3 regions of the Ornithinibacillus salinisoli genome follow, and region 1 is predicted to be linked to each of the others. Evidence: riboswitches for the same ligand, from Rfam matches in the RefSeq annotation. Region 1 holds a riboswitch; each other region holds the start of a gene.

Region 1 (4,277 bases):
AAGGAGGTTACAGAGCGTTTAAAAGGGATTGATATAGATATAGTAAGCAGTGATAATCAACTGGCTGAACTACTTGTGGATTCCCGCTATTCTTTTTTTCCGTTATTAGAGAGCGTATCACGACCCGATGGAGTTGTTAACTATTTGTCCCGTGGACGCTTCGCAATTTTTATAGATAATGTACCAAATGTTATTATTGGGCCAGCTAATCTAGGCGTTCTCTTGAAAACGTCTGAAGATGACCATATGCCGTTTTATTATGCTTCATTTGAAATTTTAATAAGAATTGTTGGATTAGTATTGTCTATTTTCCTTCCATCATTTTGGGTCGCTTTATCTACATATAATATGGCTCAGATCCCTTTTTCATTGCTTGCGACAATTGGTGCTAATCGAATTGGTATTCCTTTTAACACCACCATTGAATTGTTGCTAATGATCGGTCTTTTTGAGCTTTTTCGTGAAGCAGGTGTCAGATTGCCAAAAGCTGTTGGACAGACAGTTGCCGTAGTAGGAGGACTTATTGTTGGTGATGCTGCAATTAGAGCGGGATTAACATCCCCAACAATGCTTGTTGTCTCATCTATTACTGCTGTTGCGACATTTACATTAGGGAATCAATCCTTGTTTGGAACTGTTACTATTTTAAGGTTATTTTCCATACTATGCGCCGGTGTTCTAGGAATGTATGGTTTTTTCCTCAGTATGTTTTTGATTATTGGCTACCTTGCTAAACTTGAATCTTTTGGAATACCATATTTAAGTCCTATTTCCCCATTCGTTAAAGATGATTTTCCTAAAACGATGCTAAGAATTCCAGTAAATAAGCAAACTAAACGTGCCAGTATACTTAACCCAATGGATGATGACAGGCAGGAGGAAAAATAAATTGAGACTATACAAAGGTGTTTGGATAGGAGCTATTCTGTTACTTACTTTAAGTGGTTGCTGGGATGAAAAGGATGTCGGTGAAGTTAATTTTGCTACAGCTATTGGCATAGATTATGTGGATGAAAATTATATACTCTATGTGCAAATGATGGATTTCGCCAATGTAGCTAAAAAGGAAGGGGGGAAGCAATCTGAGGATGTTTCATTATTTATTGGAAAAAGTTTAGGATCTACGTTAAATGAGGCAGTGACTAATTTATATCATACATCCCAGGAATCGATTAATTGGGGACAAGTTGGAGCAATCATTTATTCGGAATCTGTGCTGAAAAAGGGAATTGAGACCTTTGAACAAGCCATAAATAGAAATGGAGAGTTTCGTTACACACCATGGATGTTCGCTACAAAAGAACCTGTGGAAGAAATACTTGGTGTTTCTGGCTTCTTCAAGTTACCACCTCTCTATACGATTTTATACAAACCAGAAAATGGGTACAGAGTGCATTCGTTTATCAAGCCAATAAGAATGCATAAGTTTGTTTCAATCTATAAGGAACCAGGTAGTACTGCAGTATTACCATCTATAAGTTTAGACTATGATTCATGGAAAGAGATTTCTACAAAGGAAGACCCCAAAAAAACGTTGAAAATAAATGGTGGTTTTCCGATTGTCCAAGAAAAATTTACGAAATGGATGTCTCTTGAAGAATTAAAAGGATTACGGTGGATTGAATCTGATACGGAAAATACTCCGGTTAAGATTATAGAAGACGAAAAAGTTATAGGAATGGTAGAAATAAGTAGACCCTCGACGAATATAAAACAGATAGAAGAAGGGAGAAGTGCAAAATTTAACATTGAATTAAAAGCAACTGGACAATTAACGGATCTAAAGGAAAGTAGATCGTTAGAAGAAATAGAACAATTGATAAATCATCAAATTGAAGAAGAAATTAGAAAAACTTATCAAATAGGGTTGGATAATAATACTGATATATATAGTTTGAGAAGGATTTTATTTCGCAATGGTATGAAGCTTGAAAATGTGAAAGATTTCCAACTTACAGAAGAAACTTTAAATGAAATTTCAACCACCTTTCATCTTGAAAGTAAAGGTATATATGATTGAGGGAGAAGCAATTGAAAACAGTTCTCTTGTACCAGTTTTCATAATATTAGAATAGAATGGTTTCACTGTTAGTGGCTCTTTCCGAAGTTTTTAAACAAATTATTTAGATTACGAGACTACCTGTGGTACCGATTAAAATATTACTCGTGTTTATTTTCAAAGTTTATATAAAACTCTCACTTATACAAAAAATTGGAATATAAGGATTTACCTTTCATCGGGTATAAAGTTATAGTAAAATTGAACTGGTGATTGGAAGTAAAGTAAATATATGGAACCATTACAACTTTCATCACATATAAATTTGCAACTAAAGTAGCATTTATGCAGTAGGTGCAGATAAATAAAAAACAATTTTTTATTCATTCCTTCGATAATAGCAAACTCATTGAAAAGTGAGGACGCAAAGCTACGGGCCTAATGGAATAATTTCTATGGCAGCCGGGTTGCCGAAAAGGTTGGAGATAATATTAATGATGTATTAATTTACATTTTTATGTCCACCGATATTTCGTGTGGACTTTTTTATTTTCAATTTGTCTTGCTAGTAGAGGAAATGATAGGAGAAAGGAAAGGAATTAGCATGTCACAACAAGAACACTGGAAATCAAAAATTGGCTTTATTTTAGCGGCTGCAGGATCTGCGATTGGCTTAGGAGCTATTTGGAAGTTTCCTTATGTTGCAGGAACTGGTGGTGGAGGAGCGTTCTTCTTCTTATTCTTAGCATTTACACTTGTGTTGGGAATGCCACTATTATTAGGGGAATTTATTATTGGGAGAAAGGGACAAAGTAATCCGATCGATGCGTATAGTAAACTAACATCCAATCCGAAATGGAGTTTTATAGGTAAAATTGGAGTATTTACTAGCTTTATACTTTTATCTTTCTACAGTGTAGTCGGCGGTTGGATTATCCTATATATCGTAAAAATAGTGTCGGGTGGATTAAACGGACTGGAACAAGGGCGATATATGGAGTTATTCGAAGAAATTATCTCGAATCCTTTTGCGACGCTTACTGCTCAGTTCGTATTTATGCTTATATCCATTCTTGTCGTTTCTAAAGGAATTCAAAAAGGAATAGAATTAGCAAGTAAAATCATGATGCCTGCTCTACTAATACTCTTTATTGGATTAGTGATTCGTTCGTTGAGTCTTGATGGTGCAATGGAAGGCGTGAAGTTCCTATTAGTACCTGATTTTTCAAAATTGACGTCAGAAAGTATATTATTTGCACTTGGACAGTCATTTTTTACGCTTTCTTTAGGGGTTTCCGTTATGGTAACTTATGCATCTTACTTACCTAGAACGCAAAATTTACCACAATCAGCTTTTTCTATCATTATATTAAATACAATTATCGCATTATTAGCAGGATTAGCTATTTTTCCTGGGGTCTTCTCCTTTGACCTCGAACCGAATGCGGGTCCGGTTTTAATATTCGCGGTTTTACCTGAAGTATTTAACCAAATGCCTTTTGGGATGTTTTTCTTTTTAGCCTTTTTAATTTTGTTTTTATTCGCTGCTTTAACATCTGCCTTTTCTATGATTGAAATTATTGTGGCTTCCGTTACGAAAAATAATCCAATGAAGCGTAAAAAATCAACTTGGATAGTAGGAATTCTTATTTTTATCGTTGGTATACCATCTTGTTTATCTTATGGTATTTTGGCAGACGTACAGCTATTTAATAAAACATTTTTCGATCTAATGGATTTTGCAGTAAGTAATGTTTTAATGCCCTTAGGTGCACTATTAATTGCAATTTTTGTATCCCGAAAAGTATCAAAGGATGTACTATTTACAGAATTAAAGTCTGGTTCGAACATAGGATCCGTTTTCTTTTCGATATGGTTTGTCTTATTAAAATATGTAACTCCGATTGCAATTATTATTGTCTTTTTAGATGTATTAGGGTTATTTAATTGGATAATAGATTTATTTAATTAGGAATACAACAAGTTAAAACTTCATGGAGGTTATGTGTATGGCGACAATGAAGGAAATGCAAAAATTGTTTCCAAGTATAGATGGTAATGAATATCAAAGAGAAGAAATAATCTCTCATATAAAAAATATTTTTACGGAGATAGATGAGTTAAAAGATCCTTCCAAATTAACATTAGGGGAAATGCCAGAGTATACCGAGGATTACTATAACCGTGTTATTCAACAGGCAATGGTTCCAGAAATGGGATTACCTATGGAAGATACAGTCCAAAAGCTTTTAAACTTAGTGAAAGGACATCGCTATGT
Region 2 (4,277 bases), on a different contig from region 1:
TTATAGAATATGTTCTCCATTTTTTTGATTCCTCTAAACCACTTTTCCCTGCTTTCTCAAACTTCTCCACCCATTCATAAACAGATGTAAAATGAATTTGATATTTAGCACATAATTCTTTCAGTGAATAGACTTTATCTTTATAAGCCTGGATTACCTCCAGTTTAAGTTCAATAGAACAAGCTCGATTAGACATAAAAATTCCCCCTAAGGTGAACAGATTTTTTTTAAAATCTGTCTACCTTAAGGGGAGCATATCAGAATTTTGAATCAGTTCGGATTTTTCTTTGTCTAAAACACGTCTGTCTCAGCCTCTTAGTTTCTTCTTATAATTTAAACTTTTGTACTAGTTTATTTAATTCTTCTGCTAATTTCGCTAGATCTTCAGAACTTCTAGCCATTTCTTCCATCGAACTACTTGTTTGTTGTGAAGACGCTGAAGTCTGTTCTACTCCCGCAGCAGATTCCTCTGATATAGATGCAATTTCTTCGATAGAAGTATTCATTTCCATCGTTTGTGTTTCAATATCTGTTAAGTTTCCTGTAACTGTTTCAACACTTAAAACCATTTTATCAATCGCTCCACGTATTTCCCTAAACGTTTCACTAGTTGCCGTAATTTGTAACGTACCTTCTTTGACTTCCTTATATCCTCCTTGGAGTGATTCCGTTACAGCACTAGATTCCTGTTGAATATTTTTCACAATCCCTGTTATATCTGTTACCGACACAGCCACTTGCTCTGCTAGTTTTCTTACTTCATTAGCAACAACAGCAAATCCTTTTCCATGTTCACCAGCTCTTGCTGCTTCAATAGCTGCATTTAACGCTAGTAAATTTGTCTGATCTGCAATATCCCTAATAACCGAAACCAGATTTGTTATTTGTTGTGAATGTGTATCTAATCCCTGTACCTTATCAACAGCATCCTGAACGATTTGATCAATTCGAGTCATTTGTTCCGTTGATGTTGTCATTAATTGACTACCTTTTGTAGATAATTCCTGTACTTGTCTGCTTGATTGTTCAATTAAGACTCCATTTTTATTTGCATCCTGAACCTTGACAGAAAATGTATTCATCACCGATGATAAATCACTTGCACTATTTGCTTGAGTTTCTGACCCAGCTGCTAATTCCTGCATAGTAGATGCAACCTGTTCAGATCCTTCCTTTACTTCATTTGCTGATTGTGTGAGTTCTTCACTCTGACTATTAACCGATTCGGATACGGTAGAAACCTCTTGTAAGAGATTTTGTAAGCTAGCACTCATTTTATTTATAGATGATGCCAACTGACCAATTTCATCCTTTCCATCATAATCAATTCTTTGTACTGTTAAATCACCTTCAGCTATTTTATTACTAACTTCAACCACTTTACGTAGATTCTTCGTAACCATTCGACTGATAATAACAATAAGTAAGGCCCCTATAATAATAGAACTAATTAAAAATACTAACTGACTTATAAAAGTAGATTCTTGATTTTGTTTCGCATTAGAAATGGCATGGTGACGATCTTCATCAACTGTAGCAACTAATTCATCTAGCATTTTTATTGTCTGCGTTCTTAAAATATTTGCTTGACCAACAAAAGCTTCAGCCGAACTAGTATTGCCATTGTCAATAGCAGAAACAATGTAGTTTTTAAAAATACGGTTAATTTCTTGATCATTCGAAATAATGTCATCAAATAATTGCTTTTGCTCCTCGGTTTTTTCCATTAAACTAACCGATGTTGCTAATGTATTAAATTGTTCCTGTCGCTCCTCGAATTCTTCGACTAGTGTAGGATCCTGATCTTGAAAATATGTAACAATACGTATTCCTTTTGATCTGATGAGTGATCCCATCTCTGAGATATCCATCGCTATATTACTTCTATGTTCTATCGTATCAATATCGTTGCCCATATCACTTACTAATTTCATGACAGCCCCAGAAGAGCCTCCAAATAATAACAACACAATGACTAGCGTTATACCATATTTCCACCCAATACTAATATTCCTGAAACTAGGCTTACTTATTTTGAATTTTTTAACCATATTATGATCCTCCGTAAAAATTTATTAGATGATTTCTGACACAAGAAAATTGACTATTCTCCTGTTTGAATAGCCAATTTATTAAAAATAGGAAATTGGTAGTCAGGCTATCGTAGTAAATCGACATCTAATCGACTCACTTTAGACCCTTGACTTTGCGTCCTACTCTTTCAAGCAGTTTGCCTTTTTCTTCTAGAAACACACATTATATTATGTAATATAATAATAGTAATCTATGAGTCTATAAAAAACAATATTTTTGCAAAAATAATGCAAGTAAATCTTTTTTCAATACAATTTCCCCTAAAAATAAAGGACATAGAAAAGGATGCGCAGGCGCCCTTTTCTATAATCCATTAGCATTTCGTTTACTTTTGTGGTGCTGAAGGGGTTGAAATACTTGAAAGTGCTTGTTCAGCAGATTGATCTAATTGATGATCTACTGCAAGGTCTCCTAATGCAACCATACCAACAACCTGTCCGTTTTCGACAACCGGCAAACGACGAATTTGTTGTTGTGCCATTAATTGCGCCGCTTCCTCCGCATTCATATCTGGTGTTGCTTGTACTATTTGTTGTGCTGTCATTACTTGTGAAACAGGTGTTTGGGCTGCTTCACCTTGTGCAGTAGCACGAAGTGTAATGTCACGGTCTGTTACAATACCAACCATTTGCCCATTATTATTTACAACTGGTATTGATCCAATATTGTGTGCACTCATTAAAGCAGCAGCTTCTTGAACAGATTGTGATTCACTTATTGTAAAAACATTTGATGTCATGATATTTCGCAATTGTTGATACATCAAATAATCTCCCCTTTCACGTATTAGCTTGAGTTAAATTCTGCAGAATATGATAGGAATATTTTTCATAATTACTTTTGTACATGCAAACAGGCTCGAAGATACCTCCGAGCCTGATTTACCTTACTACAATTTTCACTTTAACACGATCTGGCATTATATCCATATCCTTTACGGTTCCACATTGGCTCAAATGGCTGAACTCTTCCTTTGGTATCTGTTGCTCTGGAAAGGATTGTATACTCCCCTTTTTTAACTTGACTCCATTCGTACCTCCATTTTACCCATCTATATTTATGAGGAGTGGTCATTAATTGACACGGTAACCATGTGCTTCCATTATCGAAGCTAATTTCTACCTTTTTGATTATACCTTCACCGGTCCAAGCAATTCCTGAAATTTCTTGTTTACCTTCGTTCAAAACATCCATATGTAAAGGGTTCTGTATCGTTGAATTCACATTCATCGTTGTAACTGGTTTAGCACCAATATTACTATCTTTTTTTGGCTAATATACATAATCGTCCTTTTGAAAAGAACCATTAAAATTATGATCTATAACCTCTATTTTATTCACCCATTTTACAGATGCCATCGCATACATACTTGGTACAATTAACCTCAAAGGAAAACCATGTTCAAGGGTGAGCGCTTTTTCATTATACTGATATGCTAAGATTGTATCTGGATGAAGTGCCTGTTGTACAGATAAACTCCTTGAAAAATGATGTTTTTCATTGGAATCCGTTCTTTTTCCATAATCAAAACCTTGAAAAACCACTTCTTTAGCAGTATTTATAATTCCTGTATATGTAAACAATGTTTGTAATGATACGCCCTTCCACACACCTTGACTCATTGCACCTTTCCCCCACTGTTCTCCATATACATCTGGCCAAAAATATTTTCTTTTATTACCTGCACATTCTAAAACGATTTCTAATTTTTTTGCTGGCATCGCTAATATATCCGGTAATGAAAATATAATAGGTGATTGAACATGACCTTCGACCTTTACATAAAAAAAGATGGCTGAAACGCAGGATAAGAAAAATGATTTCTCCTATAAAATAATTTATTACTTACGATATCTTCCTTCATAAAAACAATTGGAGTCTCTTGATTTTCGGGATTTAAGCTTTTGGTAATCAAATGTGGCTTAGCGATTGGACCTCTTATTTTATACTGCCCCCTTTATATATTCTTCTCCATTACTTCATATATATGAAGGGATTCAGTGGTCATTCTACTCCGTAATCATCTTTATCGATTTTATATGTTTCAACATGACTCGTTTGATCGAGTTTTGCATATTTTGATCTTCCTAAGTATAAAGGTATTTCCAACTTATCGAAATTCGGCAATCCATTCTCTAGAAACTTATCGTCATCTCGATAACATTGAACAATTTCACCAACG
Region 3 (4,277 bases), on a different contig from region 1:
ATGCCTTGAGAATGGATCCCTGTTAAAAGGTATCAATACGATTGAAGGATTTGTAACCTATAAAGCAGTTGCTGAGGCACACGGACTGGAATACGATGATGTATTAGGTCATTTACAATAATAGAGGGAGTGACTTCAAATGGGAGTCACTCTTTTTCATAGTTAAAGGTTCTTGGCATGGCTTTATATAGATTAATGCCACAGTTCAACTATGGACAGTCCAGAACTATTTAGCAAACTCGGGAACTAATGGAACAATTAGAAAACATCTTATGTAAAAAAGGATATTGTAAAATAAATATCGAATATATACTATATAACAACATAAAAAAGGAGAGATTATCGTGAAAGTATCGTATCATGGACATTCCGTAGTTAAAGTAAAAACAAGTACACACACTATATTAATCGATCCCTTTATATCTGGTAATGAAGCGTGTGATTTAGATGCAAATAAGGTTGAACCTGACGTAATTCTACTGACACATGGTCATAACGATCATGTAGGAGATACAGTAGAGATTGCTAAACGAACAGGTGCCTTAGTTGTTGCTCCTAATGAATTGGCATTGTACTTAGGACAAAAAGGTATTTCTACTCATCCAATGCATATTGGTGGTGCTCGTACCTTTGAGTTTGGACATGTTAAATTCACGCAAGCGTTTCACGGATCTTCTTATACGGAAGAGGATGGTTCGATTATTTATACTGGAATGCCAGGTGGAATTTTGTTAACGGTAGAAGGGAAAACGATCTATCATTTAGGGGACACAGCATTATTTACGGATTTAAAAATGTATGGGGAAATGAATGATATCGATCTTGCATTTATTACAATTGGGGATAATTTTACTATGGGACCTGAGGATGCGATGATTGCAGCAGAATGGATAAAAGCAAAAGTTGTTGTTCCGGTTCATTATAATACGTTCCCTGTAATTGAGCAGAATCCAGATGACTTTGTTCAAAAAGTAAAGAACGGGAAAGCGCGTAAGATGGAAATTGGGGAAGAATTGGTGTTGTAAACATACAACTAATTGTAAAACGTAACACGTGAGCGTGTTACGTTTTATTTATGATGGAAAAATATAGATATTATACAGGGAACAATAATGGTATAATGTAAACAGTTTTCTGACGGTGAGGGGGAGTCAGTGTTAATGCAAACAACTATAATTATTCTATTCGGAATCATAGGTTTAATATTTGGATCATTTTTTAATGTCGTCGGACTACGGGTCCCTAAAGGTCAACAATTTACAAATGACCGTTCCGTTTGTCCCTCCTGTCATAACCAACTTTCATGGTATGAACTTATTCCTGTAATATCTTTTATAATACAACATGGAAAATGTAGAAACTGTAAAACAGAAATATCTTATATATATCCTCTAGTCGAAGTTATTACCGGATTTTTATTCGCCTTTAGCTATGTCATGATCGGTTTTGATGCAGAATTATGGAAGGCGCTTCTATTAATTTCCCTTTCCATGATTATCCTTGTATCAGATATTGTTTATATGTTAATTCCCAATAAAGTACTTCTATTTTTCTTGCCTTTATTTATCATAATGAATGTTATTGACCCGTTGGAGCCTTGGTGGTCAGCTGTAGCTGGTGGAGCAATAGGATTTAGTATCATTGCAATCATCATTATTATAAGTCGTGGAGGTATGGGAGCAGGCGACATGAAATTATTTGGGTTACTAGGTCTTATGTTAGGAATGGAAAAAGTCTTGATCGCCTTTTTTCTAGCATGTTTCATTGGATCTGTACTAGGTATGCTATTAATCTTACTTGGAATAACTAAAAGGAAACAACCAGTTCCGTTTGGACCATATATTGTGTTAGCCACACTAATATCTTATTTCTTTTCTGAACATTTGATTTCATGGTATGTACGATTAATTTTATAGAAATATATTTTTTTTAATAATGGAAGTTGGGAAACATCGGAATGTTGTTGACGAATATGTAATACGTTGATACTATAAAATTAATACGAAAGTACTAAACAACAATTAAAGAGGAAGCTTTGATATACGATCTTATTATGGGCATCTCGATCGTGTTGAGCTACTGATGCAACCGGCCTTTACACAATTTATGATTATGTAGGGGCTTTTATTGTCTTTTTTTACTAGTTGACTAGGAATAAAATACTACATAAGAAGCGTTAGTAATTAACTATCCTAAAAATATAATTTTATTGTGATGGAGGTGAGATATTCGATGGCTAGAAAGAGACTAGGGGATTTGCTTGTTCACTCAGGGTTAATTACGGAAGAACAATTAGCTGCAACACTTTCTGAAAAATCATCTGATGAAAAGTTAGGCGATGCGTTACTTAAAGAAGGGTATATTTCAGAGCAACAATTAATTGAGGTACTTGAATTTCAACTTGGAATTCCGCATATCAATCTTTATCAATATCCAATAGACGAGGAACTAGTACAATTAGTCCCAAAAGAATTAGCAAAAAGACATACGGTCATGCCAATTAGGGTCGATGGCAACAAGCTTTTTGTCGCGATGGCTGATCCCATGGACTATTTTGCAATGGAAGAACTTCGGATGGCAACTGGTTTTCAGATTACTCCTGGTATTGCGACCAAGGATTCACTATATCGAACAATTACAAAGTATTATGATATACAGGAATCGATTAAAGAGGTAATGGGAGACTTTGCACCAGAGGAAAGTATTGATGAAACAGGGATTACAGATGAAGATTCTCCGATTGTACGACTTGTCAATCAAATTATAGCTAATGCAGTAGCCCAGAGAGCAAGTGATATTCATTTTGATCCACAAGAAACGGAGCTGAGAGTTCGTTATCGCGTAGATGGGATGCTTCGAACAGAGAGAGCATTACCTCGATATATGCAAAACGTACTCATTGCGCGGATTAAAATCATTAGTAATCTCAATATTACGGAAAGCCGAATCCCTCAGGACGGACGGATAAAAATGGATATCAATTATAAACCGCTCGATATCCGTGTTTCTTCCCTTCCATCTGTCTATGGGGAAAAAATAGTGATGCGGATACTAGATTTGTCAAATGCATTAAATGATATAGATAAATTAGGATTTACGACAAGTAATTTAAGAAATTTTAAAAGTATGATTGAAAAGCCAAATGGAATTATCCTTATTACCGGGCCTACAGGTTCAGGGAAATCCTCTACGCTATATGCTGCATTAAATCGACTAAATAGTGAAGAAGTGAATATTGTTACAATCGAGGATCCAGTTGAATATCAGCTACAAGGTATTAATCAGGTACAGGTGAAAGAGGAAATCGGTATGACGTTTGCAAATGGTCTTCGATCTATCTTACGTCAAGATCCAGATATAATTATGATTGGTGAAATTCGTGATTTTGAAACAGCACAAATTGCCGTTCGTGCTTCATTAACTGGACATCTTGTTTTAAGTACACTACATACAAATAGTGCTGTTGCAGCATTAACTCGCTTAATCGATATGGGTATTGAATCCTTTTTAATTGCTTCTTCATTAAATGGTATTGTCGGTCAGCGATTAGTAAGAAGAATATGTTCGGATTGCAATACACAGGTAAGTGTTACAGAACGTGAAATGGAACTATTTAATAAAGCAGGAATTGAAGTAACATCTGTCAATAGAGGAAAAGGATGTTCTAGCTGTGGGATGACTGGATATCGCGGAAGGATAGCCATACATGAAGTTCTTCCTATTGATGACCAGATCCGACGTTTCGTTATGAATACAAGTACTAGAGGGGAAATAAGAGATTATGCCAAAAAAAGTGGTATAAAATTTTTAATTGAGGACGGTCTAGAAAAGGTATCACAGGGATTAACGACGACGGAAGAAGTATTGCGAGTTGCTTCAATGGAATAGGAGGGATTAAATTGCTATTTACTATCAATGAACTCTTGAAAAAAGCATATATTAGCCAAGCATCCGATTTGCATCTTACAGTAGATTCTCCCCCTGTTTATCGAATTAATGGGAACCTAATTCTCAACGGAGAAGAAGTGTTGACACGAAATCATACAGAAGAACTCGCTAGAGAATTACTATCAGAATCAGATTGGGATCGCTTAATGAACGAAGGCGAGATCGATACTTCCTATAGTATAAAAAATGTTTCTCGCTATCGAATTAATGTATATCATCAGTTGGGGAATATTGGAATTGTAGCAAGAGTCGTTCCACAAGCAATTCCTTCATTGGAGCAATTGCAAATGCCTACGGTCTTACAAGAATTAGCACTGAAATCTCAGGGG

The links. A riboswitch is a leader RNA that binds a small molecule or an ion and turns the genes downstream of it on or off. The one in region 1 is predicted to bind cyclic di-GMP.
Region 2: linked by a shared signal. The riboswitch ahead of ACFSTA_RS19230 (methyl-accepting chemotaxis protein) and the one ahead of ACFSTA_RS20515 (sodium-dependent transporter) in region 1 are both predicted to bind cyclic di-GMP.
Region 3: linked by a shared signal. The riboswitch ahead of ACFSTA_RS10900 (GspE/PulE family protein) and the one ahead of ACFSTA_RS20515 (sodium-dependent transporter) in region 1 are both predicted to bind cyclic di-GMP.

What each region holds. Positions count from the first base shown of each region.
Region 1 is NZ_JBHUMI010000046.1:30,062-34,338, forward strand. It holds gene ACFSTA_RS20505 (spore germination protein) at 1-888, shown strand, start outside; gene ACFSTA_RS20510 (Ger(x)C family spore germination protein) at 890-2,020, shown strand; cyclic di-GMP riboswitch class I at 2,389-2,474, shown strand; gene ACFSTA_RS20515 (sodium-dependent transporter) at 2,604-3,971, shown strand; gene ACFSTA_RS20520 (pyridoxal phosphate-dependent decarboxylase family protein) at 4,018-4,277, shown strand, end outside.
Region 2 is NZ_JBHUMI010000043.1:34-4,310, forward strand. It holds partial or broken gene ACFSTA_RS19225 (helix-turn-helix domain-containing protein) at 1-196, opposite strand, end outside; gene ACFSTA_RS19230 (methyl-accepting chemotaxis protein) at 327-2,051, opposite strand; cyclic di-GMP riboswitch class I at 2,146-2,245, opposite strand; gene ACFSTA_RS19235 (CBS domain-containing protein) at 2,420-2,857, opposite strand; gene ACFSTA_RS19240 (hypothetical protein) at 2,998-3,324, opposite strand; gene ACFSTA_RS19245 (molybdopterin-dependent oxidoreductase) at 3,367-3,888, opposite strand; gene ACFSTA_RS19250 (flavin reductase family protein) at 4,100-4,277, opposite strand, start outside.
Region 3 is NZ_JBHUMI010000016.1:59,574-63,850, forward strand. It holds gene ald (alanine dehydrogenase) at 1-121, shown strand, start outside; gene ACFSTA_RS10890 (metal-dependent hydrolase) at 345-1,025, shown strand; gene ACFSTA_RS10895 (prepilin peptidase) at 1,161-1,916, shown strand; cyclic di-GMP riboswitch class II at 2,020-2,103, shown strand; gene ACFSTA_RS10900 (GspE/PulE family protein) at 2,233-3,888, shown strand; gene ACFSTA_RS10905 (type IV pilus twitching motility protein PilT) at 3,900-4,277, shown strand, end outside.